Regions from separate parts of the Pectobacterium wasabiae CFBP 3304 genome, predicted to be linked through region 3. Evidence: riboswitches for the same ligand, from Rfam matches in the RefSeq annotation. Region 3 holds a riboswitch; each other region holds the start of a gene.
What was found. A riboswitch is a leader RNA that binds a small molecule or an ion and turns the genes downstream of it on or off. The one in region 3 is predicted to bind thiamine pyrophosphate.

Region 1: another riboswitch for thiamine pyrophosphate. It lies ahead of thiM (hydroxyethylthiazole kinase); the one in region 3 lies ahead of thiB (thiamine ABC transporter substrate binding subunit).
Region 2: another riboswitch for thiamine pyrophosphate. It lies ahead of thiC (phosphomethylpyrimidine synthase ThiC); the one in region 3 lies ahead of thiB (thiamine ABC transporter substrate binding subunit).

What each region holds. Positions count from the first base shown of each region.
Region 1 is NZ_CP015750.1:375,638-386,582, forward strand. Features, by position in the region: gene trhP (prephenate-dependent tRNA uridine(34) hydroxylase TrhP) at 1-772, shown strand, start outside; gene yegS (lipid kinase YegS) at 1,293-2,192, shown strand; gene psiE (phosphate-starvation-inducible protein PsiE) at 2,206-2,613, opposite strand; gene thiD (bifunctional hydroxymethylpyrimidine kinase/phosphomethylpyrimidine kinase) at 3,035-3,838, opposite strand; gene thiM (hydroxyethylthiazole kinase) at 3,835-4,629, opposite strand; TPP riboswitch at 4,667-4,763, opposite strand; gene A7983_RS01775 (LysR family transcriptional regulator) at 5,095-6,000, shown strand; gene A7983_RS01780 (2-hydroxycarboxylate transporter family protein) at 6,036-7,382, opposite strand; gene A7983_RS01785 (fumarylacetoacetate hydrolase family protein) at 7,459-8,304, opposite strand; gene leuD (3-isopropylmalate dehydratase small subunit) at 8,323-8,934, opposite strand; gene leuC (3-isopropylmalate dehydratase large subunit) at 8,937-10,355, opposite strand; partial or broken gene A7983_RS24105 (IS5/IS1182 family transposase) at 10,849-10,945, opposite strand, start outside.
Region 2 is NZ_CP015750.1:1,407,106-1,418,050, forward strand. Features, by position in the region: gene purD (phosphoribosylamine--glycine ligase) at 8-1,294, shown strand; gene A7983_RS06335 (DUF1481 domain-containing protein) at 1,501-2,184, opposite strand; gene hupA (nucleoid-associated protein HU-alpha) at 2,189-2,461, opposite strand; gene A7983_RS06345 (YjaG family protein) at 2,666-3,256, opposite strand; gene nfi (deoxyribonuclease V) at 3,334-4,023, opposite strand; gene hemE (uroporphyrinogen decarboxylase) at 4,039-5,103, opposite strand; gene nudC (NAD(+) diphosphatase) at 5,220-6,002, opposite strand; gene A7983_RS06365 (Rsd/AlgQ family anti-sigma factor) at 6,111-6,572, shown strand; TPP riboswitch at 6,695-6,832, shown strand; gene thiC (phosphomethylpyrimidine synthase ThiC) at 6,946-8,901, shown strand; gene thiE (thiamine phosphate synthase) at 8,898-9,539, shown strand; gene A7983_RS06380 (HesA/MoeB/ThiF family protein) at 9,541-10,320, shown strand; gene thiS (sulfur carrier protein ThiS) at 10,317-10,517, shown strand; gene A7983_RS06390 (thiazole synthase) at 10,519-10,945, shown strand, end outside.
Region 3 is NZ_CP015750.1:908,492-919,436, forward strand. Features, by position in the region: gene A7983_RS04030 (methyl-accepting chemotaxis protein) at 1-693, opposite strand, end outside; gene A7983_RS24300 (hypothetical protein) at 1,264-1,491, shown strand; gene A7983_RS04035 (helix-turn-helix transcriptional regulator) at 1,520-2,077, shown strand; gene sgrT (glucose uptake inhibitor SgrT) at 2,211-2,375, opposite strand; gene sgrR (HTH-type transcriptional regulator SgrR) at 2,466-4,124, shown strand; gene A7983_RS04050 (aromatic alcohol reductase) at 4,176-5,105, opposite strand; gene A7983_RS04055 (LysR family transcriptional regulator) at 5,377-6,282, shown strand; TPP riboswitch at 6,416-6,512, shown strand; gene thiB (thiamine ABC transporter substrate binding subunit) at 6,593-7,576, shown strand; gene thiP (thiamine/thiamine pyrophosphate ABC transporter permease ThiP) at 7,552-9,159, shown strand; gene thiQ (thiamine ABC transporter ATP-binding protein ThiQ) at 9,146-9,856, shown strand; gene A7983_RS04075 (family 43 glycosylhydrolase) at 9,861-10,945, opposite strand, start outside.

The sequences.
Region 1 (10,945 bases), 530 kb from region 3:
CCGTTGGGAATATAAGGTTCAGGAAGGCAAAGAGGACGAGGTCGGGAACATCGTTCATCAGCACGAACCTATCGCGGTGAAAAATGTTGAGCCCGCACTGGGCATCGGCGAACCGACCGATAAAGTCTTTATGCTGGAAGAAAATATGCGCCCCGGCGAGTACATGAGCGCATTTGAAGACGAGCACGGCACTTACATCATGAACTCCCGCGATCTGCGTGCGATCCAGCACGTTGAACGCCTGACGCAGATGCAGGTTCATTCGCTGAAAATCGAAGGACGCACCAAGTCATTCTATTATTGCGCTCGTACCGCACAGGTGTATCGCCGCGCCATCGACGATGCCGTCGCGGGCAAGCCGTTCGACCCGACACTGCTGGAAACGCTGGAAGGTCTGGCGCACCGTGGCTATACCGAAGGCTTCCTGCGCCGTCACGTGCATGAAGATTACCAGAATTACGACTACGGCTATTCCGTTTCCGATCGTCAGCAGTTTGTCGGTGAATTCACTGGCGTGCGCCGCGATGGGCTGGCGGAAGTCGAGGTGAAGAACAAATTTTCCTGCGGCGACAGCGTAGAAATGATGACGCCAAACGGCAATATTCAGTTCACCATCGAAGCCATGCAAAATACCAAAGGCCAGCCGACCGAGGTTGCGCCGGGTAACGGCCATATCGTTTATCTGCCAGTACCGGATGACGTCTCGCTGGATTACGCGCTACTGCTGCGCAATCTGCCAGGCACCACCACGCGTAACCCTAACGCAGAATAATCAGTAAGACCGCCGGATGCCCCAATCATCCGGCGGCGCTTCCCGCCACCTTCCCGTTCATAGCCGCAAGTAGCATAGAAAGTCATCAGGTATCGTTACAAAGCTCAGGGTTTTTAACGAATATTAGAAACAGATCACATCAATTCGCTAGCCTTGTGGTTAATATTGCGTCGCTGAGAAAACATAGAACGAAAAATAAGCGTAGTGATACTACTAGGAACCACCTCCTTGGCCAGCTCAATCTCCCTTGAGCTGGCTTTTCTTTTTCTCTCGATCACGTATTTCCCACCTCAAATATACCCTAAATAATTCGAGTTTCAGGAAGGCGGCAAGAGAGGGAATCCCGATGAGCTTACTCAGGTAAGTGATTCGGGTGACTGAACGCAGCCAACGCACATGCAACTTGAAGTATGACGGGTATATTCACCGATTCTTCTGATGTCTACCTCCCGATTTAATGACTATGATTAACTGCAACGTTTCTGTATTAACGGCAACATCGCAGCCAGAGAAAGACGCCATGGAAAAAAATCCAATCACACTGCTGATTTTGAATGGGAAAAGCGCGGGTAATGAAGAACTTCGCGAAGCCATCGGTGAGCTACGCAAGGACGGCTATACGCTGCATGTCCGCGTCACCTGGGAATACGGTGATGTGAAGCGCTACGTGGAAGAGGCAATCCAGCTCAACGTCGATAATGTGATCGCCGCCGGAGGCGATGGCACCGTCAATGAAGTCGCCACAGCACTAGCCATGCAACCGGAAGCGGTTCGTCCGTGTCTGGGGATAGTGCCACTGGGCACGGCCAACGATTTTGCCACCAGTTGTCAGATTCCGATGGAGATGCACAATGCGATGACGCTGGCGATCAAAGGCCGCGCTACCGCGATTGATATCGCCAAAGTCAACGACAGCCACTACTTCATCAACATGGCAACGGGCGGGTTCGCCACACGCATCACGACGGAAACCCCCGCCAAGATGAAGGCCGCGCTGGGGAGCGCCTCTTACGTACTACACGCGCTCTTTCGCATGGACATGCTGCAAGCCGAACGCTGTGAGATTCGCGGGCCGGATTTTCACTGGGAAGGCGATACGCTGGTTATCGCGGTGGGGAATGGCCGTCAGGCAGGCGGCGGGCAGCAGCTTTGCCCGGAGGCGCTGGTTAACGATGGGCTGCTGGAACTGAGCGTGCTGTCAGCAACCGAGCTACTGCCCAATATGCTTCAGGCCTGGTTTACCGGCAGCGAAAACCAGAACATGATTTCCGCTACCCTGCCCTGGTTGGAGATCACCGCACCAGACGATATGACGTTTAATCTGGACGGCGAGCCACTTACTGCCAAACGCTTCCGCATCGAGGTGCTTCCCGCAGCGATCTACTGCCGACTGCCGCCTCAGTGCTCGCTGTTGGAATAACGACGCGTTTTGATTATTCCCGCTTCAGGCGATTACTGTTTGCCAGGTATAACGTCACCACCAGCAGCAGGATCGCCGCTGAATACACCAGCGTATCCGATGGGCTTTTGTGATCGACAATAATCAGGCGAATGATGGCCGTGATGCCGATGTAGATAAAATAGCGCAGTGGGAAGTGATAGCCGGACTGGAAATACTTCACGATTAGAGCAATAAACTCAAAATAGAGAAAATAAATCACAATGCCCTCTATCAACTGATAGGAGGAATCTTTCTCGCTGGAGATCAGCAGCACCTTCGCCAGATGAAACGTTTCTTTGACTAAAAAAATCACCAGAATGGTCGCCAGCGCCAGCAGGCCGATATTGAGTATCGTCTGAAGCGCCTTGGCAGCCATTGCACTGCGAGCAGAACCTGCCATATGTTATCCCCACACCCTATTTCACATTAACACCAAGATTTCACAGCAAAGTAACCGGATGCCCCTGCACTGTCACGCCGAAATACACTTAATTTAGTTTGAAATTACTGACAAAGATGTCACGCAAAGTACAAGTCGATTTACTTATACCCATCATACTTCAAGCGGCGTGTGCGTTGGCTTCACTTACTCACCCCGGTCACTTACTTGAGTAAGCTCCTGGGGATTAATGAACCTCATAAATGAGGTTCCCCCTTCGGGCCAGCGCTAGCGCTGTTCAAATCGGTTTAAAACCAATTTGTCGCGCGATTGCCGCGTTACAAGGCCATAAATGGGCCTTGCCCTAAAGGGTCAACGCAGAGCGTTGTTCAAAACGCTAACGTTTTGTCACGCCACTCGAATTATTTAGGGTATGCAATGTTTACCACCAGCGATGGAAATGATGAACGGGACCGATTCCGTGCCCGACCTCCAGTGTGTCGGCCTGCTGTAACGCCTGCTGTAAATAGTCCTTCGCTACCTTAACTGTCTCGCTCCAGCTATCGTGACGCGGTCGCAGCGCAGCCAGCGCGGCAGACAACGTGCAGCCCGTGCCGTGCGTGTGACGCGTATCCACGCGCGCCGAGCTAAAGCGCTGTGGGTCGGCCTGTCGGCTGAACAGCCAGTCTGGACTTTCCGCTTCACTGAGGTGACCGCCTTTCATTAACACCGCCTGACAGCCCATCGCCAGCAGTGCTTCCCCCTGTTCACGCATGTCCCGTTCATTGGTGGCAGGTGACGTATTCAGCAATGCGGCGGCTTCTGGCAGGTTGGGCGTAATCAGGGAAACCAGCGGCAACAGCTCACGGCGGATCGACTCCACCGCCTCCGGCGCGAGTAGCGGATCGCCACTTTTCGCTAGCATCACGGTATCCAACACCACGAAAGGGACCGAGTAATAGCGCAAGCGCTCGGCAACGGTTTCGACAATATCGGTCTGCGCCAACATCCCAATCTTGGCACTGTCGATGCGCACATCGCTCAACACGGAATCTAACTGTGCCGCGACAAAATCCGGCTCAATTCGGTAGACGGACTGCACGCCGAGCGTATTTTGCGCCACTAGCGCGGTAATGACCGACGTGCCATAAGCGCCCAATGCAGAAAACGCTTTTAAATCCGCCTGAATCCCCGCACCACCACTCGGATCGGTGCCAGCAATCGTCAAGGCATTGATACGCTTCATGCCAGATCCTCCGCATGCAGGGTATAGAGTCGATCGAGGAAGTTGGGAATAAAACTCCCCGTACCTTGCGACGCCAAGGCCGCCTGCTGCCCCGCTAACGCCATGACATAGCACGCCGCCGCCACATGGGATAAGCGATCACCTTCCAGAGAAGCAAATCCCGCGACCACCGCCGACAGCGCACAGCCTGTACCGACCACGCGTGTCATCATGCTATCGCCGCCGGCTACCGCCATATCGCGCTCACCGTCCGTGACATAATCCACCGCGCCGGTCACGGCAACAATCGTCCCCACCTGCCGAGCCAGTTCGCGCGCAGCGGGTAACGCGGCAAGGGAATCATCGGCGCTATCCACGCCCCTCCCCTGTGCGGCTAACCCAGAAAGCGCCATGATTTCAGACGCATTGCCGCGGATAGCCGCTGGTTTCGATGCCAGCAATTCCCGGCAAAATTCAGTACGGAAGGTCAAACCGCCTACGGCAACCGGATCGAGCACCCACGGTGTTCCCGCCTGATACGCGCTGCTTACGGCTGCCCGCATCGCCTCGGCACGCGTGCGTTCCAACGTACCAACATTAATCAGCAGCGCATCCGCCATCACGCTGAACTGCGCGGCTTCATCGGGATCGACCACCATGGCGGGCGATGCATTCAACGCCAACAACACATTAGCAGTAAAAGATTGCACTACATCGTTGGTCAAACAGTGTACCAGCGGTGAAGCAGAACGAAATTGAGTGAGTGAGGTTGCTGCCTGAGCGGCAGAAAAGTCGGCGGGTTGCGTGCTCATAGGTCTCCCAACCGGCGTGGAAGAAGGCGGCAACCGGTGGGGCATACCGTGACTTCCCTACGCTGGCATTATCCAGATCAGGTGGTACGGGTATTTCTCAGCCTTCACAAAGAAGGGCACCCCGAGTCATGTGTTTACGCTTTGCAGCATAAGTAAGTGCCCCCCGTAAAGCAAGCGCCAGTTCGTCTCGTTCCACCACCGATAAAAAATGAGAAACTACAGTCCGTTGTGACATAGAGAAAAACGCCATCCCCCTTTAGACTGATTTATCAAACCCATACTGAGGATCAGGGATAGAATGGTCGACGCTGAGATTGATCCGGTAATCAATACAATTTGCCTAAAGTGAAACGGTAATGTGGGACGTTATTTAGCAAGATACGGATCGCGCAGTTCAGCAGTTTTACGTATTGATATAATGCGATATAATTTAAGAATTATATATTGTTGGATTGTATGACGATAATGAAAAACAAATGGCCTCAGATCGAAGATTTTAACGTTTTTTTGACCGTGGTCAGAACCAGTAATTTTTCCGCTGCCGCTGTCGAACTGGGTCTTTCGAATGCATATATCACGAAAAGAATTAACATTCTTGAAAGTGTTTTGGGGGTAAAGTTATTTCATCGTAATACTCGTGAAATAAGGCTTACAAGCGCAGGTGAAGTAGCCAGAGTTCAAGCTGAAGAATTAATAAGAAGTGCAAGAAATTCTATCGAGCAAATCCAGGATGTCAGAAATGACGTAATGGGTAATCTTCATATTTCAAGTTCATTTGGATTCGGAAAGAATCATCTGGCTCAACCTTTTTCCTCTTTTTCAAAAAATAACCCACACTTAAAAATAAAATTGACGCTAACAGATACAAAGCTTGATCTAATAAAGGAAGGCATTGATCTGGAAATCATGGTTGGAGAGAATTTTAACGATAGATATTATGCGAAAAAAATTGCAGATAATAAAAGGATACTCTGTGCCTCACCTGATTATTTTGCAGACAAAGATATGCCAACCATTCCTGAGGAACTGGCTAATCATAGTTGTCTGTTTTTGCAGGAAAAAGGCCAGACATTTGGGCTGTGGCGGCTTTACAATGGGATAAACCTGCAAACTGTACGTGTTAATGGGGATCTATCATCCAACAATGGTGAGATAATTATGCAGTGGGCTCTGGCTGGCCACGGCATAGCATACAGAAGTCAGTGGGATGCCAGAAAATACATTGAAAACAAACAGCTTATTCATATTCTTCCTGATTATTATGAGCAAGCATCTGTCTGGGCCGTTTACCCCACCAAATTAGACGACTCGTTGAAGACCAAGAGATGTGTTGAGTTCCTTGAAGAGTATTTCAGAGACATAAAACTATAAACAGCCACAAGAGTAGCTGTTTATTTATACAAATATCAGGAAAATGCGGCTAATAACATCGTTGCAAGTATTACGGTAAAAGCGCCACCAATACGCGTGGAAATCTGAGCAAATGGCATAAGTCCCATACGGTTCGAAGCAGACAGAATGGCCACATCACCAGTGCCACCTAACCCACTATGGCAAGTTGTCACTATCGAGGCTTCAACCGGATACATGTTGAGGTATTTCGCCATAAAGAAACTCACCATCGCCATTGAGAGCACAACTGAACCACACACAGCCACATAACCTAATGAGAATACCGCAACAACGCTTTCCAGTGGTACATAGAGCATTCCAAGGCCGATCATCGTAGGCCAGATGAGGGACGTTGAAATGAGCTTATAGCAAGATTTTGAGCCATCAATCATACGGTGAGGAATGATATCAATATATTTGCAGATAACGGCAAGGACAATCATCAGTACCGGTCCGGGGATGTGTAGGATTTTTTCAAGCAGTCCACCCACAATAAAGAAACAACAAATTACCAGCAAACCAGCGCCCATTAATGGGAAATCTGTGTTGCCATTCCCTTCCGAGCCAAGGTTGTTGAAAATCGCATTATCTTCAGCAGTACGGATGAGCATCCCGTCACCACTTAACGTAGGTTTGACGCTACCTAATTTTGCCAGGAAGCCAGCACAAACAATGGCAAAAATATTACCGATGACTGCGGCAGGAACCAGTTGAGCAACGTAGATATCCGGCGTGGTGCCAAGGATGGAAGAGTAAGCCAGAGAAAGAGGTAAGATCCCCTCACCGATACCGCCACCAATTATCGGAACGATAATATAGAAGAAGGTATGGTACATACTGTAACCAACCAACTCTCCAACCATCAGGCCAACGCCTACCGCAGTTACAGTACCGACAACCAGCGGTACAAACATTCTGATCATACCCTGTACCAGAATAACACGATGCATTCCGAGAATACTGCCAACGACAAGGGTAGCAATGACAAAATACAGGAAGTTGGCATCTTTCATAAGAACATGCACAGAATCCAGCACGTTCTTAGGAATATAATGGTAAAAAACCAGAATCGATGGAATCATCAGGCAGAAAATTGCCGGGCCACCAATATCCTTTATAATTGGGATATTTTTCCCTACAGTTGAAAGAATAAACCCCAGAGACATTATAATTGCAAGACCACCAATCATATTTTTTGGTAACGTGCCAAAAAATGCAGCCGCACCGATAATAATACACATAACTAAAAAAAACAGAGCAGGTATGGAACAAATTTCTTTAGAAAAAAAGAATTTTTTTGAATTAGTTAGTCCAGATGCATCATCACATTTAGACAAAATCTCTTCTTGAATATTATTCATTATATTCACCTGTATAACACGTAGGGTACACACTTATCCCAAATGAGATAAGTGTTATTTTTAGTATTTATATTTATTAAGCTATTATTGTTTCGCGAATATGATTACGCAGACGTCCTAAACCTTCAATCTCTACTTCAATACAGTCACCCTCTTTCAAAAAAAGAGGTGGTGTTCTTTTTTTACCGACTCCGCCTGGGGAACCCGTTATAATTACATCCCCAGGACTAAGTTGGGTAAAAGTGCTAATATATGCAATAAGATAAGGTATCTTATGAATCATATTCTTCGTATTATCATTCTGCACTTCTGTGGCATTCAGGAAGGTGCGGATTGAAAGGTTATGCGGATCGTGAATTTCATCCTTCGACGTCAGATAAGGACCAAACCCGCCAGTTTTAGGCCAGTTCTTGCCCGCAGTATACCAGGTATGTTGCCAATCACGGGCTGAACCATCCATGTAGCAACTATATCCAGCAATGAAATTAAGTGCATCATCTTCAGAAACATGGAAGCATGTTTTACCGATGATAACCGCTAGCTCACCTTCATAATCGAACTCATGCGACTCAGCAGGCTTGTTGATATAAGTAAGATGTCCTGTCTGTGAGTCAGCAAATCTTACAAATAAAGTAGGTTCTGGATTGAGTTCATTGAACTCAGCACGTTTTTCAGAGTAGTTCATCCCCACACAAATGATTTTGGTGGGGTTATCAATAACCGGAAGATACTCAACCTGATCAATTTTATAATCTATCTTATCTGTAGATATTCCTGCTAATTCAGAGATGTCTTCATTTTCCAGAAATGTCTTCAGCGATGGATACTTATTGCCGTATATCGCACTGACATCAATTATCCCCGTTCCTTTCACAATACCAAATTTGTGTTTACCATTTAATTTAAAATTAGCTATTTTCATTATTCACTCTCAAGCTTTTCAGCTTACTCTGTGCCATGGATTTTCCGAATAATATTCATTTTCAAATTGGATAATTTCATCCCTAAAGGATAATGTTAAGCCAATTGCATCCAGACCTTTTACCAGCATCTCCTTCTTCAGTTCATCTACATTAAATGTAAAATCTTCTTTTTCGGTACTGATGATCTGGTTCTCAAGATCAATCAAGATCTCATTTGTCTCAATGTGGGAAATAATCCTAGCCAGTTCACTCATTTTCTCTTCCGCAAGAGTGATAGTCAGAACGCCATTGCGTAGGCAATTATCATTGAATATTCCCGCAAAAGAAGTGCCAATCAGGGCACGAATACCTAATTGTTTCATCCCCCATACAGCATGTTCACGGCTGGAACCGCACCCAAAATTTGGTCCGGTAATCAGGAATTTTGAACCCTTCCATTGAGGTGTATTAAGAATGAAATCTGGATTTTCAGTGCCATCAGCATTAAATCTCAGGTCGTAAAAAAGGCCTTTATCAAGCCCCTGCCGATCAATACCTTTAAGAAACTGTTTAGGCATAATGACGTCAGTATCGATATTAGCAGCCAGCATTGGAGCGGCCAGTCCTGAAATTTTCTTAAACGTATCCATCATTAAACCCCGGTAAAATAGCGAACATCGGTTAAATGACCAGCGATTGCAGAGGCTGCAACCATTGCCGGACTCATAAGGTGTGTACGTGAACCCGCGCCCTGTCTACCGGCAAAATTGCGGTTGGTACTTGAGGCACAGCGATCTCCTGGGGACAGAACATCTTCGTTCATGGCCAGACACATGGAGCAACCAGACTGGCGCCATTCAAAACCAGCATCCATAAAGATTTGAGCCAGACCTTCTTGTTCCGCTCGCTCACGAACAAGGGAAGAGCCAGGAACAATCATGCCGCGCACGTGTGAAGCCAACTTTTTACCCTGAACAACTTTTGCAACTTCGCGTAAATCCTCAATACGACTGTTGGTGCACGACCCAATGAAAGCGTGGGAAATTTTAATTTCAGTGAAAGGCGTTCCTGGCTTTAGATCCATGTATTTCAGGGCAGTGAAATAATCTTTTCTCTTTTGCTCGTCCGAGATAATTTCTGGATCCGGAACAGAACTACTGATTGCACCGGCCTGGTCGGGACTAATTCCCCAGGTAACAAAAGGTTCTACTGTAGAGCAGTCGATATAAATCTCTTTATCGAATGTTGCATCAGGATCGCTACGCAACTGCCGCCAGTTGGTAACCGCGTTATCCCACATCTCGCCCTTCGGGGCTCGTGGGGTATCTTTCAGATACGCGAATACCTTGTCGTCCGGTGACATAAATGCACCTCGCGCACCGGCTTCTACGGCCATATTGCAGATAGTCATGCGTGCTTCAACGCTCAGGTTATCAATGACGTTTCCACAAAATTCAATGGCATAACCGGTAGCACCGTCTGCGCCAATGCGTGCAATAAGCGCCATAATGACATCTTTTGAAGTTACCCCCAGGCCGAGAGTACCTTCCAGGGTGACGCGCATATTCTTGAGTTTCTTATATACCAAGGTCTGCGTCGCCAAGAGGTGTTCAATTTCGGAGGTTCCAATGCCGAAGCCAAACGCGCCCAGTGCTCCATAAGTCGTGGTGTGACTGTCCCCTGCAGCAATAATCATTCCGGGCATGGCAAGGCCCTGCTCGTGCGCGACCACATGTTCAATACCCTGGCGTTTATCCATGACATCGAATAATTCAATATCAAAGTGCTGGCTGTTCTCCCTGAAGTAGTTAACCTGCAACGTGCCGCCAGGGTCCGTCATGAGCAGATCGCGTGATGGGCGAGTCGGATTTACATGATCTACGTTAAGCAGAATAGATTTTGGATTCCAGACCATACGGTCATTTTCACGCAATCCACTAAATGCCTGCGGGCTGGTATATTCATTCAAAATTGAACGATCAATATATAAAAGAACATTGCCTTCATTATCGAACTTTTTAATTGTGTGTGAATCAATATGTTTGTCGTATAGCGTTTTACTCAGATTCATGATCTTACCTACATTGCTCACGGGTTAAGTTAATACCAGTATAAGCATCGGGTTAATCGTGTATATCCATTACCGAACTCATATGATGAAAAACACTTTTTACAAAATGTAAAACATAACCTTAACCATATAGATCAAGTGGTTATTGTTATATATCCAATTTTATATAAATTAGATATTTGAAGAATTCAATGCTAAGGTAGATTCATTTTTCGCCTGACAATAACATTCGTATATATTGTGTCTGTGATCATGTTTTCAGCTATGCCAGATTTTAATCTGGCTTGGACTAGCTCTGGAACTGAGGGCGGTGGCCTTCAGATAATTGATAACGCTCCCGGTGATGACTTATCTATTTCAGATACCAAAATCTTTAGCACAAGGTACGGTATTGATAATACTTATTCCTAACGTATTGCCAAGTCTTCTACAACATCAAAAAATAAACAACATTATGATGTTGATTGAAAATTACGTAACCTAATAAATAACCTCATTTTCTGATAAAAAGTCGGATACAGACTAATTTCACGAGCAAAAGATAGTTCCTGGCTGTTTTCTCATAGCGGGTAGCAACCCGGCGATACGCT
Region 2 (10,945 bases), 500 kb from region 3:
GACCGAAATGAACATTTTAGTAATTGGTAATGGCGGACGCGAACACGCGCTGGCTTGGAAAGCGTCACAGTCACCACTGGCGAAACAGGTTTATGTGGCTCCAGGAAACGCGGGCACCGCACTTGAGCCAGCACTGACCAACGCTGATATCTCCGCAACCGATGTTCCAGCGTTAGTCGCCTTTGCTCAGGAAAATCACATCGATTTAACTATCGTTGGCCCAGAAACACCGTTAGTTATCGGTGTTGTGGATGCGTTTCAGAGTGTAGGTCTAAAAATCTTTGGCCCGTCGCAGGCCGCCGCGCAATTAGAAGGCTCTAAAGCCTTTACTAAAGATTTTCTGGCTCGCCATAACATCCCGTCGGCGGAATACCAGAATTTCACCGAAGTGGAACCCGCACTGGCCTATGTACGCAGCAAAGGTGCACCGATCGTCATCAAGGCGGATGGGCTAGCCGCGGGTAAAGGCGTGATCGTCGCGATGACGTTGCCGGAAGCGGAAAACGCCATTCAGGATATGCTGGCAGGTAATGCATTCGGCGATGCTGGACACCGTATCGTGGTGGAAGAGTTCCTCGATGGTGAAGAAGCAAGCTTCATCGTTATGGTGGACGGCAAGAACGTGCTGCCGATGGCAACCAGTCAGGATCATAAACGCGTTGGGGATAAAGATACGGGCCCGAATACCGGTGGTATGGGCGCTTATTCGCCAGCGCCGGTCGTGACCGATGAAATCCACCAGCGTGTGATGGATCAGGTGATTTGGCCGACCGTGAACGGCATGGCAGCCGAGGGAAATACCTACGTTGGTTTCCTGTATGCTGGCCTGATGATTTCTGCCGATGGCCAACCAAAAGTGATCGAGTTCAACTGCCGCTTTGGCGATCCAGAAACACAGCCAATTATGCTACGCCTGCGTTCCGATCTGGTGGAACTGTGTCTGGCAGCCTGCGACGGGACGCTGGATCAAAAAGATTCAGTCTGGGATGAACGTCCCTCTCTGGGCGTGGTATTGGCCGCAGGCGGTTATCCGGCTGACTACAATACGGGCGATGTGATTTCTGGTTTACCGCAGCAGGATGCCGAAGATGGCAAAGTCTTCCATGCTGGCACCAAGCTGAATGGGATTAATGTCGTCACCAACGGCGGGCGAGTACTGTGCGTCACTGCATTGGGTAATACCGTGGCTGAAGCGCAACAACGCGCGTATGAAATAGCAGCAGGTATTCAGTGGCAAGGGGTATTCTGTCGCAAAGACATCGGCTACCGTGCTATCGAGCGCGAGCAAGCCTGATAAACGATGGTCCGATAACGATTATCTGATAAATACTGAAGCCCGGAGAAATCCGGGTTTTTTTTATAGTCAGTTTTATATACCCTAAATAATTCGAGTTTCAGGAAGGCGGCAAGAGAGGGAATCCCGATGAGCTTACTCAAGTAAGTGATTCGGGTGAGTGAACACAGCCAACGCACATGCAACTTGAAATATGACGGGTATAGCTATGGCTGCCACTGGCAGACATCATCTTCCACCACCAGCAATAACTGCGTTCCTTCGGGTGCTTCCAACCACGCTACGTTTAGCGGACGTGTGGCATGCGTTTTTTGCTGCGCGATCCATTCACGCGAGTCGTTGTCAAAATCAGGACGAACGACCGTACCGTCACAAGACTGAACCTGCCCTTCCAGCCATTTCCCTTGCTTTAGTATTACCTTGCCTGCACGTAGTACATCGCTCAATTCCAGCATGCGCTTAGCATCAAACTGGTAGAGCGCGACATCATCATCGGAAACCGATTCACGTCTTTCAGCAAGTTGTCGCTGCATAAAGCTGACGGTTCCCTCTTCGGTAAAACGCAAGCGTATATCTTCTTGTTGCGCACCGAGCTGGTTACGCTGTATCTCGCGTAGCTTATCCTGCTGGAATGTATAGCGAGTCACCACCAGAGCATTACCCTGAAGTGGGTTATACACGGTAGTCAGCGCCGTCGTATTTTGCGCATCATCCTTACGCCAGATACGCACGATGCCACGATCGGCAACATAACCGCTGGAGAAAACGTCCGGCGGTGCAGTGCGGCTACTGCAGGCCACCACTGAAATAAGTACGAGGCCTGCGCCACATAAACGTCGTAAAAGCAAAAGGGGCGAAAACGCCCCTCTGCTTAAACCTTTAACCAGCATGGGCTTATTTAACAGCGTCTTTCAGAGCCTTGCCAGAAACAAACGCTGGCACGTTGGCAGCAGCAATTTTGATTTCTTTACCGGTTTGTGGGTTGCGGCCAGTGCGCTCATTACGATGGTTGACTTTAAACGTACCAAAACCAACTAATTGTACTGCATCACCTTCTTTCAGAGACTCGGTAATTGCCGCCAGAGTTGATTCCAGAGCTGCTTTAGCCTGTGCCTTTGACAGATCAGCTTTGTCCGCAATTACATCAATCAGTTGAGTCTTATTCATAAGTTATCCTTACAGTGTGTTTATCGCTTGCTAAGCATCGAGTGCGACGGATATGCCCTTTCCCGTTTTTGGGTGTAGTAGCACTCTCCTGCATACACGCACCGACAGCCACTTTTTTTACGCCCCCCAAATGTAGACCAGACAGGGTGCGAATGTGAAGCCTAAAGACAGGCCATTTCAGGCCTTAAATCACGTTTTATCGCGTTATTGATGCAAATTTATCCCGATGTTACTACTTCCGGCCTCGCGCAGATCGGAACGGAGCCCTTTGATCAGCTCAATGTCGCGTTCTTCACAGGCCGCCAACAGGCGAAAAATCTCCCATTGGATGTCCCATTCTTCTTCAATCGCAGGTAAAACCTTTAGCTCGTCGTCGGTCATTTCTTTGCCAGCCTGCGTCATTTCCAACATAGCAACGGTACGGATAGACGCTTCGCTGATGGCTATCGCATGCTCCAGTGTTTCACCGCTTAAACGCGAATGAATCAGCTCACCCAATGCGATGCAGGCATCAATAGCCGGATAAACACCGTAAAGATCGTAATCTTCCGCGGCGGGAACCGCTTCTTCCAGCTTTTCCAACTGGTTATCGAAATTGACCTTCGCATCTTTAACAACCAATGTTTCCCATACCAAATCGAGAATACGGCGGTAAACCATCGCGTCTCCGAATTCTGTTTGACGACAAAACTCGTGGTAATTTGGATACATACGTTCACAAAGACATGCCATGAAAGTGACATGTTGCCAGCTCGCCAGCTTTTCCAGACGTAAATGAATGGGGTTACGTAACATTTTTATGCTCATTAACGGCGACGGACGGCAGTGTACCTGAAATCACAGTGACGCCCTATGCCTGAATTCCTAAAGTTTTACAACAATACGCTAGCCGCTTGCAGCCGTTGCCAACGCACAAATGCGGGACGATTCGATGCGACAGCATCAGCCCAGCGGGTCGGCTCCGGTAAACGGTAGCCGCGCATACAACATTGTACCCAGTGCAATGCGCTATCCTGACTGACTCGATGCCCCGTCGCCACAAATAGCGGATTACAGCGCACTTTACTGCGCCATACCCAACCAATTTGCTCACCCTTATCCAACAACGGCTGCTGGCTGCCGACGCTCTCCGCCAACGGCTCAAACCGGCCACAAAGTCGACTTTTCGCCACGCCAATTGTGGGAACGTCAACGAGCAGACCAAAATGGCTGGCAACGCCGAGACGGCGTGGGTGGGTAATCCCATGCCCATCGACAAACAACAGATCCGGCTTTTGCTCAAGCAACGCCCATGCAGCTAACAGACCGGGGCATTCACGAAATGAAAGAAAACCGGGGATATAAGGCATCGTCGTGCTGATACGCGCAATCTTGTATTCTACCAGCTCCAACGAAGGATAGCGCATTACCGCAATCGCCGCGCGAGTTACCGAGCCTTCTTGCTCAAAGCCAACATCCGCACCCGCGATAAACGCGGGCTGCTCAAAAGGTAAATCGTCGTGCCGAATCACATCAGAAGCGCGAGCCAACTGTTCGGCCCGCAGCCGTTGTGTATCAATCACATCACCTCCTGTGAATCATCCGTGATAAGGGCGGGACAACCGATGCACCGCCTCAACAAAAACGCCTGCATGTTCCGGTGGCACGTCCTGATGAATACCGTGTCCCAGATTGAAAACATGCCCATCTCCTTGCCCAAACCCAGCGAGGATCGACGCCACTTCCTGTTCGATCCGTGCCGGATCGGCATACAGCATTGAGGGATCCATATTCCCCTGTAGTGCCACTTTATCGCCTACGCGACGACGCGCATCGGCAATGTCACTTGTCCAGTCCAGTCCCAGCGCGTCACAGCCTGTTTCTGCCATCGCCTCCAGCCACTGTCCTCCACCTTTAGTAAAGAGCGTCACGGGCACACGGCGGCCTTCATTCTCTCGCTGTAAACCATCAACAATCTTATGCATGTAACGCAGGGAGAACTCTTTGTAGTCACGCCCGCTCAATGCGCCGCCCCAGGTATCGAATACCATCACGGCCTGCGCACCCGCGCGAATCTGCGCGTTAAGATAAAGAATGACGCTATCAGCCAGCTTATCCAGCAACAGGTGCAGCGTTTTAGGTTCAGCAAACATCATTTTCTTGATGACGGTAAACGCTTTGCTGCTACCGCCCTCCACCATATAGGTTGCCAGCGTCCACGGGCTACCCGAGAAGCCAATCAGCGGCACTTCCCCGGCAAGATTTTTACGGATCGTCCGCACCGCGTTCATCACATAGCCGAGCTCCTGTTCTGGATCGGGAATCGGCAGCTTAACCACATCGGCATGAGACGTGATGGGAGAGTGAAAGCGCGGACCTTCCCCTGCTTCAAAGTAGAGCCCTAAGCCCATGGCATCAGGGATCGTGAGGATATCGGAGAACAGGATTGCCGCATCCAGCGCATAACGCCGCAAAGGCTGTAACGTGACTTCACACGCCAACTCTGCATTTTTGCACAGTGACATAAAATCCCCCGCCTGCGCACGCGTTGCCTTATATTCTGGTAGATAACGCCCCGCCTGACGCATCATCCACACTGGGGTGACATCAACAGGTTGGCGCAATAACGCCCGCAAATAGCGATCGTTTTTCAGGTCGGTCATGTTCTCTTCCTTTCAGCCTCACGGCGGTTCTACACCAGATAGATGTGATGAAGCGGATGCGTTATAAAACGAACGTGTTATGAAACCAATACGTTAATGGTGCAAATAGTACCACGTCAGCCTTCGTTCTCGTGATAAGCGCGGCACAACACCACCGTATCCTCGATAAGTCGACGAGCTACGGTGCCCAGCGGAGGCAACTGTGGGAGTTGGTCATAGCGGAACCAGCCCGCGTCACGCAACTCTTTCGGGTCGTGCTTGATTTCGCCACCCGCATAATCCGCCATAAACGCCATCATCAGTGAATGAGGAAATGGCCAAGGCTGCGAACTTACGTAACGCAGGTTTTTTATCTGAATTTGGCTCTCTTCCATCACCTCACGCACGACCGTTTGCTCTAGCGTTTCGCCCACTTCTACAAATCCAGCCAGCACGGTGTACATGTTTCCGCGATGCCGATTATGCTGCGCCAGCAAAATTTCCTTGCCACGGCGAATCGCGACAATGATGCAGGGCGCGATCTGCGGATAATAACGTTCTTTGCAGTGACCACATAAGCACGCCAACTCCGTCTTGCTATGTACCATTTCATGGCCACAGTAACCGCAAAAACGATGGGAGCGATAGAACTCGGCCAACTGCACGCCTCGCCCCGCCAGTTGGAATAAGCCCACGTCTTGATCGAGCAATTGGCGAACGGATGCCATACCCGTATCCCGCCCCTGGCATACCAGCCAGGCGGGCTGCCCTTGCCATTCGCCAATCTGGCGAGCCACTTTCCCTTGCAACGACCACTCTATCGCCGTTCCGCACGGCAATTCCCCTTGAGGCAGCCAGATTTGTATTGCATCGCTAACTATCCACCAGCCGGTTTCATCACCTTTTAGCGTCTGTTCCATATCTTTTTATTGCTCCATTGCCACTTCACTGGCATTTTACATTCAGAGTGATTACATAAGTTTTATAACTGGGATTTCAGTTATTTCTTACCGTTCACGGAGTCAACAATGCTAAACCAGCTACAAAGTCTGACTGAATACGTTGGTGGCAATAATGCGTTAATCGACCAATGGCTACAAGCGCGTAAGCAGCTTCTGGTGGCTTACTATCATCTGGTTGGCATCAAGCCGAACAAGGAAGCGCTTTCTCTTTTGGATGAAGAAGCATTGGATCATTTTTGCCAGAATCTGGTGGACTATCTTTCTACCGGCCACTTTCATTTATACGAAAAGATGCTGCATGAAGCAGCGACCCACAGCGAACAGGTATTAGCGCTTTCCACCCAACTCGACCTCGCCCTGCAAAACAATACGCAGCAAATCATGACGTTTTACGATAGCCATCTGGCAGCCGCTATCGATGATGATAACTGTTTCGAATTCCAGCAGGCACTTTCCAGCGTCGGCGAGGCATTGGAAGAGCGTTTTACATTAGAAGACAACATGATCAAGCAGGTTTACGATAACTAGCCGTCATTTGGCGTTATTTAAGAACATCATCACACGCTGCACAGGTAAAAGCGGCACGCTTTGACATCCGCGTTTTGCCGTCATACAGTGTGGGGGTTTTATTGACCCGTTTAACTGACGGGCAAATCTTGTCGGAGTGCCTAGCGTGCTTGTGTTTCGTTTTTACGGAACCTATAAGTGCACAGGCTGAGACCGTTAATTCGGGATCCGCGGAACCTGATCGGGTTAATACCTGCGAAGGGAACAAGAGTAATGCACTTCATTAAGCTCATGGCTGCGTATTCCTATATACCTGCTCTGATGCTCAATATCATTATTACTCCCTCCGGCTCCAGACAAGCAATCTTCCCTTTACGTATTACAGGAACTTGCTATGTCTACAGAACCCTTGTCTATAGAAACAGTGTTGTCAAAATCGGGTCGCCGTGAACAGCGTGCCGCTGCCCAACAGTTTATTGAAACCTTACAGGGAACCGCCTTTCCCAATTCCAAACGCATTTACCTTGCAGGTTCGCGCGGCGACATCGCCGTACCGATGCGGGAAATCCAGCTCAGCCCGACGCTACTCGGTGGTAACAAAGACAATCCCCAATACGAACCCAATGAGGCGATCCCGGTTTACGATACGTCAGGGCCGTATGGCGATCCCGCAGCACAACCCGATGTCCGCGTTGGGTTAGCGAAGCTGCGCGCCAGTTGGATTGCAGAACGTCACGACACCGAGGCGCTATCCGGCGTCAGTTCCGATTTCACCCAGCAGCGTCTGGCGGATGCCGGTCTGGATCATCTGCGTTTTGAGCATTTGCCACGACCACAGCGTGCCAAAGCAGGCAAATGTGTCACTCAACTCCACTATGCGCGGCAGGGGATAATTACCCCGGAAATGGAATTTATCGCCATTCGCGAAAATATGGGACGCGAACGCATTCGTGGTGAAGTACTGCGCCAGCAGCATCCTGGACAAAGTTTCGGTGCTCTCCTGCCGGAAAACATCACGCCGGAGTTTGTCCGTCAGGAAGTCGCCGCCGGGCGTGCCATTATTCCTTCCAACATCAATCACCCAGAATCGGAGCCGATGATTATCGGGCGCAATTTTCTGGTGAAGGTTAACGCCAATATCGGTAACTCCGCCGTGACATCCTCCATCGAAGAAGAGGTGGAAAAGCTGGTCTGGTCTACCCGTTGGGGCGCGGATACGGTGATGGATCTCTCGACCGGCCGCTATATTCACGAAACTCGCGAGTGGATCCTGCGTAACAGCCCCGTGCCAATCGGAACCGTGCCGATCTATCAGGCGCTGGAGAAAGTGAACGGCGTGGCAGAAAACCTGAACTGGGAAATGTTCCGCGATACGCTACTGGAACAAGCGGAACAAGGGGTGGATTATTTCACTATCCATGCCGGTGTGCTGTTGCGCTACGTGCCGATGACGGCCAAACGCCTGACCGGCATCGTTTCACGCGGCGGTTCCATTATGGCGAAATGGTGTCTGTCGCATCACAAAGAGAGCTTCCTGTACGAACACTTCCGTGAAATCTGTGAAATCTGCGCCGCCTATGACGTCGCGCTGTCGCTGGGTGACGGCTTGCGCCCCGGTTCCATTCAGGATGCCAACGACGAAGCCCAGTTCGCCGAACTGCATACGCTGGGTGAACTAACCAAAATTGCCTGGGAATACGACGTACAGGTGATGATCGAAGGCCCCGGCCACGTGCCGATGCAAATGATCCGCCGCAATATGACTGAAGAGCTGGAGCACTGTCACGAAGCGCCGTTCTATACGCTCGGCCCATTAACCACCGATATCGCACCGGGTTACGATCACTTCACCTCCGGCATCGGTGCCGCCATGATCGGCTGGTTCGGCTGCGCGATGCTCTGCTACGTGACGCCGAAGGAACATCTTGGCTTGCCGAACAAAGAAGACGTTAAACAGGGATTGATTACCTATAAGATCGCCGCCCACGCCGCCGATTTGGCGAAAGGCCATCCCGGCGCACAGATCCGTGATAACGCCATGTCGAAAGCGCGTTTCGAATTCCGCTGGGAAGACCAGTTCAATCTGGCGCTCGATCCCCAAACGGCACGTGCCTACCACGATGAAACCCTGCCACAAGAATCCGGTAAAGTCGCCCACTTCTGTTCCATGTGCGGCCCGAAATTCTGCTCGATGAAAATCTCGCAGGAAGTACGCGATTACGCCGCCAAACAGGAAGCCGAAGCCAAACCGATTGAAATCGGCATGGCTGAGATGTCGCAGGAATTCCGCTCTCGCGGCAGCGAGCTTTATCACAGCGCCACCAGCCTGCAAGCCGAGGAAAGCAAATGACGGACTCGACGCCTTTTGCCCCGACGGCACAGCGGCTGGGGCTCTATCCCGTTGTCGATAGCGTGGAGTGGATCGAACGTCTGCTCGGTGTCGGAGTGAAAACGATCCAGCTAAGAATCAAAGATCGGTCCGATGAACAGGCCGAAGCCGATGTGATCCAAGCGATCGCATTAGGTCGTCGCTATCAGGCACAGCTCTTCATCAATGACTACTGGAAATTGGCAGTAAAACATCAGGCGTATGGCGTACATCTGGGTCAGGAAGATCTGGATACCGCCGATCTGAGCGCGATTAAACAAGCGGGCCTGCGCTTAGGTCTCTCCACGCACGACGATCGTGAACTGGCGCGAGCGGTGGCAGTCAACCCGTCCTACATCGCCTTAGGGCATATTTTCCCCACGCAAACCAAAGACATGCCTTCCGCGCCGCAGGGGCTAGCCGAACTGACTCGGCACATCGCCGATCTACAAGGCCGTTTTCCCACCGTGGCGATTGGCGGGATCGGCATCGACAAAGTACCTGCGGTGCTGGAAACGGGCGTCGGCAGCATTGCCGTCGTCAGCGCTATTACGCAAGCACCTGACTGGCAGCAGGCCACTGCGACGCTGCTCAAGATAATTGAAGGACGGGAGGCATAACATGGTAACGACTTGCCCTCCAACGCCTGCGGGACTGAGCGATAGCGAGTTTATGCGCTACAGCCGTCAACTGATGCTGGAAGATATTGGTCCTGAAGGTCAGGAGAAACTCAAAGCCGCCCGCGTTCTACTGGTAGGGCTCGGTGGGTTGGGCTCCCCCGCCTCACTCTATCTGGCCGCCGCAGGGGTCGGCACGCTACTGCTCGCCGACGATGACTCACTGCACATCAGCAACCTGCAACGCCAGATTCTGTATCGCACCAGCGACACCGACAAGCCCAAAGCGGTGTTGGCACAGCGTCAACTACGGGCATTAAATCCGTACTCAGAAGTAATAGCACTCACCGAAAGGCTAAGCGGTGACGCGTTACACAGCGCCGTCAGCCGTGTCGATCTGGTACTGGATTGCAGCGACAACATGACAACCCGTCATGCGGTTAACGCCGCCTGCGTGGGTGCAGGCAAACCGTTGATCAGCGGTAGCGCCGTCGGTTTCAGCGGCCAGCTCGCAGTCTTCATGCCACCTTATCAGTCTGGCTGCTACGCCTGCCTGTACCCTGATACCGCCGAACCGCAGCGCAACTGTCGCACTGCGGGCGTACTTGGCCCAGTAGTCGGCGTGATTGGCACACTTCAGGCGTTGGAAGCAATCAAACTGCTGGCGGGGATGCCGTCCGCGCTGGACGGCAAGCTGAGAATGTTCAATGGCAAACAGCAGAGCTGGAACACACTCCAACTGACGCGTTCACCTCATTGCCCGGTATGCGGGGGCGTGGCATGAAAATCACGCTGAATGATGAACCCTTTGAATGTCCAGAGGCTATTACGGTTGAGACGCTGCTGAACCAGATAAATCGATTTCAGCCCGGCACCGCGTTAGCCATCAACCAAACCATTATCCCGCGCGCCACCTGGTCACAGCATCAGGTGCAAGACGGTGATGACATTTTGCTTTTTCAAGCCATCGCGGGAGGATGACATGCTACACATTGCCGATACGATATTAACTTCGCGGCTGCTAACCGGCACTGGCAAATTCGCTACGCCAGAACTGATGCTGGCGGCACTTGAGGCTTCCGGTTCGCAGTTAGTCACCATGGCGATGAAACGTGTAGATCTGAATAGCGGAAATGATGCCATTCTCGCCCCGCTACGCCAGCTCGGTATTAAGCTGCTGCCAAATACGTCAGGAGCCAAAACCGCAGACGAAGCTATTTTTGCCGCCCGTCTGGCGCGTGAAGCGCTGGGCACTCGCTGGTTGAAATTGGAAATTCACCCCGACGTGAAATACCTGCTGCCCGACCCTATCGAAACGCTAAAGGCCGCCGAACAGTTAGTAAAAGAGGGCTTCACGGTGCTGCCCTACTGCGGTGCCGACCCGGTGTTGTGCAAACGGCTGGAAGAAG
Region 3 (10,945 bases):
CGTCATACCGGTTAACACGATGGCAAGAATAAACGCCCCCGTCATGAGCGTATATCCCAGCGTTGAATGTCTGTCGGCCGTCACATTAATATTTTTTGCCATCTCAACCCGATAAAGGTAAGACGCTTTCAGCGGCACGTCATACTCATCGTCCAACTTAGACAGGGTGGTCGACTCAAACGCATTGAGTTCGTCAACATTGCCCCGTTTCGCTATATCAAACATCGGCTTGATACCCCGCTCGACATAATCGCTATAGCGTGCTTTCAGTTCATTATCACGTGCTTGTTCAACGTCAGCGCGAACCGCTCTATTTTGATATCCGTTAAACATTTGCTGCGACATCGCCAGCCGTTCTTCGGCGGCTTTCATACTGGCGTTGTAACTGTCCGTAAGACCATTATGTAAGTGGTTCACCGCATGCAGCAAATTCATACGTGCCGCACGCATATGATTCGCGCTATCAACTAACTCCATCCGAACGTTCAATTCCAGCGTTGATTCATTTAATGACAATTCTGCTTGCTTCAAAAAATAGGATGATGTTGCGACAGCCAGGGCAAAGAGCAGTAAAACACCAGAAAAAACAACGATAAAAAGAGGTGTTAGCTTAATATTATGTACCCCGGGGGCGGACCGCCAGGATTCTGGTTTTTCGTAAAGCGCTATTGACTGATACGGTACATCGCTCATTTTTACATCCGTCGAGTTATTCAGAAAGTTGCTGTGAAGTAAATTTCAGGTAAGTAATAAAAAATAAAACACCACCACATGTTACATATTAATTAAAGATTGTGACAACCTGCGTTAAATGCAAGAAAAAAAATAGTAACCTATAAAAAATAATTTTATCTATAAGATCATCATCACAAAAAAACGTCATTTTAACGATAATGATTTCAATTAAAAACAATTCATAATGTGAATAATTACATGCAGTTATTTAGCAACCCAGTTAATTTCTTTGCGTTACGATTTATTATTAGTATAGAAACACATTCACAGAATTGTTTAATTTTAATGACAATAGATTTCATCCTAATATTCAATGTTGAGTATTAAATCATCGTTACTTTAGCAATCGCTGAATACCCCCCTCTGCGAGCATAATCCCTCTCCTGTCTTCTACTTTCTTTTGCGAAGCCGCGCGCAGGCTTATCACATCGTTCAATTTTCAGAGAAATAAGCGGATATATTTCATTCTCGACCAATAACGATGTTGACATCCGTCAACAATTGAATTTACCATGGCTCTCTATAGCGATGAAAAAACATCCAAATAAGCACATTCAAGCAGCTATTGAATACGCATTAGCGCAGGGCTGGCGTTTTTATTCTAGTAGTGGGCATGCATTTGGCAGGCTTGTCTGCGGTACTCCGAACCACAGTACTCACATGATGAGTATTTGGTCCACGCCATCAGTCCCAGAAAACCACGCAAAGCAAATCCGCCGCAACGTCGATAGCTGTCTGGCAATGCAGAAACAATAGAAGATACATACGGTTTAGCGAGGAATTTATGACAACGTATCACTTTTCTCTCACGCTATCGGGCGTTTCTGCAGATACCATAGGACTGGAGGATGCGCTTTTTTCCAGCGGCTGTGACGATGCTCTGGTCTGCTTTTATGGCAACGCTGTCTATCTCGAATTTGATCGAGAAAGCCCCCTTTTTTCTACCGCAGTCATCAGCGCTATTCATGACATTGAGTCCGCAGGTATCCAGGCAAACGTCCACTCCGTCGATGCAGCCTGGGTTGGGATCAGTGATATCGCGGCCTTATCCGCGCTATCGCGTCAAGCCATTGCGCTTCTCAAAGATGGAAAACGTGGCGCGGGCGATTTTCCCTCTCCGGTTCAACGCTTACGTGGTACATCGCCGCTATGGGAATGGAGTGATGTCGCCGACTGGCTAGCTAAACAAAAAAAAATACCACAGGAATTAGCCGACAACGCCCAGGAGCTTGCCACGATTAATCTGGCCTTGCAGATACGCAATGCACACCAGCAGGACGAATTAGCACGTTATTGTGCATTACTCAGCGAGGGTAAATTATTACGTGAACACTGCCGCTGATATCTCTTTGCCGCAAACTATCAGCGAAAAACCAAAAGGCGATAAGCAGGTCAGCACCATAAAAAAAACCAGCGAGAGAACTCGCTGGTTGGTGAAACATCACCATTACTCAGAATACGTTTCCTCACACCACCTAGAGCCAATGCCGATATTCGTCGTCGGACATGTCGTTCAGGTGCCACTGCGTCGCCTGCTGCAACAGTGCGATTCGCTGCTGGGCAGACATCCATCGCAACCACGTCGCTTTACAGGTCGATAAGTAGGTTTGATAGAACTGGGACAAACGGGAAATCGCCATGAGCCACCTCCTTTATTTCCTTGTTGAAAAGTATCGACGTAATATAGGGAAAGATAAATTGATGACTTTAGTGCAGGGAGTTCCTCTTTTATGTCTTCTCCTCGATTGCAACAACAGTTCATCCGCCTGTGGCAACACTTTCAGGGGCAAACCACCGATACCACGCTGCAAGAACTGACCGGGGTACTTAACTGCTCACGCCGCCATATCCGCTCGTTATTGAACGCAATGCAGCAAGAAGGCTGGCTCATCTGGCAGGCAGAAGCTGGGAGAGGAAAACGTTCGCAGCTCTCCTTTGTGTACACCGGATTAGCGCTACAGCAGCAGCGTGCCGAAGATCTGCTGGAACAGGATCGTATTGAGCAACTGGTGCAACTGGTCGGTGACAAAGAAGCGGTGCGCCAGATGCTACTCTCTCACCTTGGGCGAAGTTTCCGGCAAGGCAAGCACATTCTGCGCATCCTCTATTACCGCCCGTTAGGCAATTTACTGCCAAGTTCAGCACTGCGGCGTTCAGAAATGCATATTGCGCGACAAATTTTTAGCGGATTAACCAACATAAATGAGGAAAATGGGGAACTGAAACCCGATCTGGCTCATCATTGGCAGCAATTATCTCCCTTGCACTGGCGCTTTTATCTGCGTCCGGCAATCCGTTTCCATCACGGTCGTGAACTCACGATGGACGACATCACCACATCGTTATCGCGCCTCGCTCCGCTTCCGCTCTTTTCCCATATTGAAGCGGTGACCTCACCGATGCCGTTTGTGATTGATATCAAGCTGAGCAGCCCAGATAAATGGCTACCGTGGCTCCTGGCCAGCGTACACGCCATGATCCTGCCGCAAGAGTGGCAAACGCTGCCGAATTTTGCACAGCACCCGATTGGCACCGGGCCTTACGCGGTGGTACGCAATAACAGCAGCCAGTTGAAAATCCGGGCTTTCGATGACTATTTTGGCTATCGGGCGCTGATTGATGAGGTCAACATCTGGGTCTTACCGGATGAACCGGAAGAAATGCCAGTGTCTGTCCAATTCCAGTCTGATGAGTCTCATCATGAACAGTTGGAAAGTAGAATGGAGGAAGGCGGTTATTTCCTGTTATTCGACAAGCGCTCGCAGTTGAACCAACGCCCAGAGGTTCAGCAATGGCTCAGACAGGTATTTAACCCTATTTCGCTGCTCAGCCATGCCAATACCAGCAACCAGCGCGACTGGTCGCCCGCCTATAGCCTGCTGCCACGCTGGCATCACCATCATCCCGATACGCCACAGTCCATTCCTGAAGGGCTAACAGAAGTCACGCTTACGTTCTATCAGGAACATCCGGAGTATCGGATATTAAGCGAGATTATGCGCACACTGCTGGCGCAACAGGGCATCACCCTGCATGTTCAGATCATCAGCTACGAAGACTGGTATCAGGGCAATGCCGCAAGCGATATCTGGTTTGGTAGCCTGAATTGTTACCTGCCGCTCGAATTCTCTCTATTCGCCATGCTCTATGAGCTGCCACTGGTGCAACATTGCCTGAACGACGACCTGGGCACGGACGCACAGCAGTGGCGTAACCATACGTTGCCGATGGCGGAATGGTGTGAAAAGCTCATCAAGAGCGGGCAACTGCATCCGTTACTGCATCACTGGCTGCAACTTCAAGGGCAGCGCAGCATGCGCGGCGTCAGGATGAACATGCTGGGCTGGTTTGATTTTAAATCCGCCTGGTTCGCGCCGCCGGAACGCTGAGTACCGTTGAAAAAGGTGCGGGGCACGTTGAATCGCCCCGCACCCCGCGGTCTATTTTTGCAATTGCATCCGTAAGAAATGTTCGACGTCGACCGTCTCGTAACCATTGCGTTCATTGAACGTGCCGGATTTGTCCCACCACATGCCCTCTCCCAAAGCAAACGCAGCCCGATAGTGCGCCATTGCGTCATCTGGGGCCACCTTCAGATCCTTGCGCAATTTGTCCAGAGTCCATAGTGTCTTCTCAAAGACCTTCCCTGTGACACGTTCAACGACATCGGCAAGTTGCCCGTATGAAATAGTGTCACCTGCCACGTAGACCACCTCATTAGCCCGTCGTGGTTCAGCCAACAAAATTTCAGTCGTGAGCCAGCCAATATCTTCGGGGATCGTCACGGTCACTTGCGTATCCCAACTTCCCAGACCGTGAAGGATTCCGTGCTCCAGATCCACCACGCCGAAGACGGGTTCAAACAGGAAACTCGTGAACATACCAGTCGAAACAATCACCCATTCGGTACTCCGTTGGCTACGTAGCAGTTGTCTCACGTCGTATTGTTCATCAAAAACCGGATGGCCGCTTTTTCGACCCACAACGTCATAATCAACACCGAATTGCCAAGGGAAATAGCGCGCGACGTTGGCAGCCAACACCGATCTGGTTATTTTCATCTGAGTGCCTGGCCCCGCTACGAACCCCGAACAGTTCAATACCGTCTTATAATTCCTGAAAAGCTCGGTTAGAGCATGTTCATCAGAGGCCAGATCGAACCCGATAACGTCAACCCCTAGTGCACGGAGTTCGGTCAGTGTTGCCATCCCGTGCTCCGACGGATCGTTAACGGTGTCCGGCGAGACGAGTGCCGTGACCGACAACGGCAAGGTTCGCGCACGCGGTGCAAGAGCACGCAATACCGCCATACCGAGTTGCCCTGCGCCAAGCACAAGAATATCTTTCAACGCTGTTCCGCTATCATTCACGCCTTAACTCCTTCACAATTTCAAATTATCGCTATCATAGGGAATAGTGAACGCCCCATGTAGTCAGTGTGCTAACACGCCTTTTGTCCGATACTGCTTGTCAGAATAAGGACATTCAAAGATCGAGTGTCATGTTATACAAAAATGCGCAGATGATAAGATTCCGCCAGCTCACTTCATAATTTGAAAAAATCAAACGATAAGGTGATATGGCTGCTAACACGGCAGTACGCCTTACACGTTTCATCGCAAAATGGGGAGACATCATCGTATGGATCGGTTTCAGGCCATGGAGACATTTATCCGAGTGGTCGATGCGGGTAGTTTCAAAAAAGCGGCGGAAACAATGCATGTTCTGCCATCCACCGTCACCCGCAGCATCAAAGAACTCGAATCACATCTCGGCGCTCGGTTACTCAACCGAACGACGCGAGCACTCAGTATTACGGATATTGGCCTGCGCTATTACGACAGTTGCAAAGCGATCTTGCGGGATGTGCACGCGGCGGAAAGCGTAACGGCACAGCAAAAGGAGGAACTACAGGGAACGATCAGAATCGGGGCGACACCTTCTCTGGTCAAAAATTTCCTGATCCCGGCACTGCCGGACTTCTGTGAGCGTCATCCGGGAATAAGGTTGGACTTCCATCTGGGTGATGCCACTGTCGATATTGTCCAGCAGGGTATTGATTGTGTCATCAGAACCGGAGAACCCCCGTTATCACGACTGGCCGCACGACGTCTCGGGGCGTTCCATTGGACTATCTGCGCTTCCCCACGCTATCTCGAACAACATGGATACCCCACAACGTTGGACTCGCTCAAAGATCATGTCGCAGTGGGCTATATCCACAGCCGGGCAGCTCGTTCAATTAGTTGGGGGTTTCACGATGAAGCTCACACCGTAGCGATTCCGCTAGCAGGACAGATCAGCGTAAATGACACCGATGCCTATCTCGCCGCGGGTGTAGCGGGTCTGGGTCTACTACGCATTGCCAGTTATATGGTACGCCAGCAACTCTCTGATGGACATCTTGTCCGGCTGCTTCCTGATCTCGAAGCACCACGTGAACCTATTTTCATCCTCTACCCGCAAAGCCGCCACCTCTCGCCAGCTATCCGCGCCTTTATCGACTGGTGTACCGCACTAATCGAGCAGGAGGCAGTGAAATGGTGAATGTCCACAAACAGGACAACAGAGTTCATTACGTTAAGCGAGATTGTGCCTGTACTGTGGAGTATTCAAGCCTGGTTCGCGCCGCCGGAACGCTGAGAACCTTTCACTGCCCGACTTAACCCTTTACAATGAGTCGTTCTCAACGGGGTGCGGAAAATTTTTCGCTGAGAAGATACCCGTCGAACCTGATCCGGTTAATACCGGCGAAGGGATTTGAGAGTGCGGCTTATTGCTGCCTCGAAGTCCTTTGCCACCCTATGATTCTCAGGAGTGCAAAGTGTTAAATCAATTATTACACCGTTCAGCCATCGTGCTGAAAACCAGCCTGCCTTGTCTGTTACTGCTCTCAGCATCCGCTTTCGCCAAGCCCGCGCTTACCGTTTATACCTACGACTCATTCGCTTCCGAATGGGGTCCAGGCCCCGTCATTAAAACCGCGTTTGAAAAAGAGTGCGAGTGCGAACTGAATTTTGTCGCGCTGGAGGATGGCGCATCGCTGCTGAACCGTCTGCGTATGGAAGGCAAAAACAGCAAAGCGGATATCATTCTGGGGCTGGACAACAACCTGTTGCAGGCTGCGGAGCAAACCGGTCTGTTTACGCCACACGGTCAGGACACCAGCGCCGTCACAGTGCCGGGCGGCTGGAGCAATAAGACGTTCATCCCTTACGACTACGGCTATTTTGCTTTTGTGTATAACAAAGACACGCTGAAGAACCCGCCGAAAAGCCTGCATGAACTGCTGGACAGCAACGCACCGTGGAAAGTGATCTATCAGGATCCACGCACCAGCACGCCGGGGTTGGGCCTGCTGCTATGGATGCAGAAAGTGTACGGCGACGATGCGCCACAAGCCTGGCAGAAGCTGGCGAAAAAAACCGTTACCGTGACCAAAGGCTGGAGCGAAGCCTACGGCCTGTTCCTGAAAGGGGAAGCGGATCTGGTGCTGAGCTATACCACATCACCGGCTTATCACATCATCGAAGAGAAGAAAGACAACTACGCGGCGGCCACCTTTAGCGAAGGGCATTATCTGCAAATCGAAATCGCCGGGCAGTTGGCTTCCAGCAAAAATCCCGAGCTGGCAAAACGCTTTATGAAGTTCATCCTGAGCCCAACCTTCCAGCAGGCTATCCCCACCACGAACTGGATGTATCCGGCGGTGAAAACCGAACTGCCTGCGGGCTTCGCGACGCTTGCCGTGCCTGAGAAAGCCATGCAGTTCAGCGCACAAGAAGTCGCCGACCAAAGGACACAGTGGATTCAGGCATGGCAACGCGCCGTCAGCCACTGATCGGCGGACGTTTGTGGCCGGGACTACTGGCCACCTCGCTGTTAATTTCCGTTGCCGTACTGGCTTTCGGCGCACTGTGGCTACAGGCGCCCGAAAGTCAGTGGCGCACGCTATGGCATGACTGTTATCTCTGGCATGTCATTCGGTTTACCTTCTGGCAGGCGTTTCTCTCTGCACTGTTTTCTACCGTTCCCGCGATTTTCCTCGCCAGAGCGCTGTATCGGCGGCGTTTCCCCGGTCACCGTTGGCTGCTGCGCCTGTGCGCTATGACGCTGGTACTGCCCGTGCTGGTCGCCGTTTTTGGCCTACTCAGCGTATATGGCCGCCAAGGCTGGCTGGCCTCTGCGTTGGGCTGGTTTGACCTGAAATACACGTTCTCACCCTACGGATTGCAGGGCATCCTGCTGGCACATGTATTCTTCAATCTGCCGCTGGCAACCCGACTGCTGTTGCAATCCTTAGAGGGCATCGCCACCGAGCAGCGCCAGCTAGCCGCCAATTTAGGTATGAATAGCTGGCAACATTTCCGTCTGTTGGAATGGCCCAACCTGCGCAGGCAGATTTTACCCACCGGCGCGCTGATTTTTATGCTCTGCTTTGCCAGCTTTGCCACGGTGCTGTCGCTAGGCGGTGGCCCGCAGGCGACGACGATTGAGTTGGCTATCTATCAGGCATTGAGCTTTGATTATGATCCAGCGCGAGCAGCACTGCTGGCATTAATTCAGATGGTTTGCTGTCTAGGTTTGGTGCTGCTGAGCCAGCGGCTGGGACGCATTCTACCCGTCGGCAGCACGCAGCAGCTTGCCTGGCGCAACTTGCAGGATAGTACCTTAAGTCGCCTCACCGACGGCCTGCTGATCGGCGCACTGTTGCTGCTGGTCATTCCCCCTTTGCTAGCCGTGGTGGTCGATGGCGTGAATCGCTCGCTGGTTACCGTGCTGCAACAGCCCGTGCTCTGGCAAACGCTGTTTACCTCGCTGCGCATTGCCTTAGGCGCAGGATTGTTGTGTCTGGTGTTAACCATGATGCTGCTCTGGAGTAGCCGCGAGCTCAAGTTACGCCAGAAGCCACTCTACGGGCAGTTGATGAATCTGAGCGGCATGCTCATCCTCGCCATGCCCGGTATTGTGCTGGCAACCGGCTTTTTCCTGCTGCTGAATAACAGCATCGGGCTACCACAATCCCCCTATGCGCTGGTGGTGTTCACGAATGCGCTGATGGCAATTCCGTATGCCATTAAGGTGCTGGAAAATCCCATGCTGGACGTTGCCGAGCGCTATAACCGGCTCTGTACATCGCTGGATATTCGCGGCTGGCAGCGGCTGAAGCTGATCGAGCTGGCTGCGCTGAAGCAGCCGTTAGCTCAGGCGTTGGCCTTTTCCTGCGTGCTGTCAATCGGTGACTTCGGCGTCATCGCACTGTTCGGCAATGAGCAATTCCGCACGTTGCCATTCTATTTGTACCAGCAAATTGGTTCCTATCGCAGCGCCGATGGCGCAGTCACGGCACTGCTGTTGATGCTGCTGTGCTTTATGTTATTTACCCTGATTGAGAAACTGGCAGGCCGTCATGATCGCGCTTGAGAAATTGACCTACTTCTATCAGCACTTACCTATGCGCTTTGATTTTCACGTCAAACCGGGTGAGCGCATCGCCATCCTCGGCCCCAGTGGCGCAGGAAAAAGCACGCTGCTGAATCTGGTTGCCGGTTTCCTGATGGCGGATAGTGGTGAGTTACGGCTTAACGGCGCATCTCACCGCGAGACGCCTCCCGCGAAACGACCGGTTTCGATCCTGTTTCAGGAAAACAACCTGTTTCCTCACCTGACGATTGGGCAGAACATCGCGCTAGGATTGCACCCCGGCCTGCGACTCAGTGCCGCACAGCGTGAAACGCTACGGCAGATCGCCAATCGGGTCGGTCTGGCGGATCTTCTGGATCGGCTACCGTCGCAGGTTTCCGGTGGACAGCGTCAGCGCGCAGCATTGGCACGCTGTCTGGTGCGTCATCAACCGATTCTGCTGTTGGATGAACCGTTTTCGGCACTCGATCCCGCGCTGCGCCAGGAGATGCTCGATCTGGTTGAAAGCGTGTGTCAGGAGCGTCAGTTCACGCTGTTGATGGTGTCCCACAATCTGGATGATGCCATGCGGATCGCAAAACGCACGGTGCTGATCGTGGACGGGCAGATTTATTATGATGGGCCGACTCAGGCGCTACAGGATGGCAGCGCCGAGGCAGCCGCCATCCTGGGGATTTCGCGTCCGTCTTCGGATTGAGGAGTTAAGGCAAAGCCTGATAGCGCAGGTTACTGAACGTTACGTCGCCTTCGCCCGACGCGTAAAGGGCAGGCCGCAAACTGAGGAAGTCATACGCGACGTTGTGATGGTAGCCAGACACTTCCATCTGCACCGGATACTTCTTCCACGGTTCCTGATCCGAGGTTCGGGTGTAAAACGTCACGATATGACGGTCGTTTTTCATCCGAATTTGCACCTCATTGCCCGTGATGTGCGGTAGTTTCTTCTCCGCTCTTTCCAGCCCATAGCGGTGCATCACCGTCCCGTCCTGATTAAACGACAGCCCGACGTACAGCTTCGCATTGTAGAACAGCAGTAAACCGGCCTGCGCTCCGGGAGCGAAATTCGCCGTGACTTCAATTTGGTAAGCCTGATCGCCGGGGATCATCGTCAGCGGCGCGCTGTCTTTCGGCGACGTTCCTTTTGCCTTCAACTGTAGCTTACCGTCTTTAAGCGTGACCCGCTTCAGTTCTTCCGCATTGGCGCGGTAGAAATGCCAGCGGGCTGGAAATTTCTCGTCGGTAAAACTATCAGACCAACCGATACCGTGAGGCACCGCTTCGCCCCCTGCGGGTTTGCGAATCGGTTTGCCAGTATCGAATCCAGCAGAGGTAAACCAGCCATCATTCCCCCAGACGATCGGCTCCAACATCGCCTGACGTCCCAGCGTCATAAAGCCGTTTTCATAACCGTGGTACATCATGTACCAATTTTTATCCGGTCCTTCGATCAGCGTTGCGTGGCCGCGTGACCACCATTTTTCTGAACGATCCTGCGTGCGGATAATCGGGTTATGCGGTGAATTTTCCCACGGCCCGTTGATCGATTTCGATCGCGCGGCAATCACCATATGTCCGGTTGGTGGCCCAGCCGTGCCGCCTTCCGCCAGCACCATGTAGAAGTAATCGCCGTGGCGCAGCATCTTCGGCCCTTCCTGTGAGAAGCTTTCCACATCCCACTCTTCTGGATACTGCCACCCCTGATAGACCACCTCCATTTCACCGACCGTCGACAGCCCGTCATCGGTTAACTGCACGCGGTTGCCGCCAGACATAAAGATGTAACGCT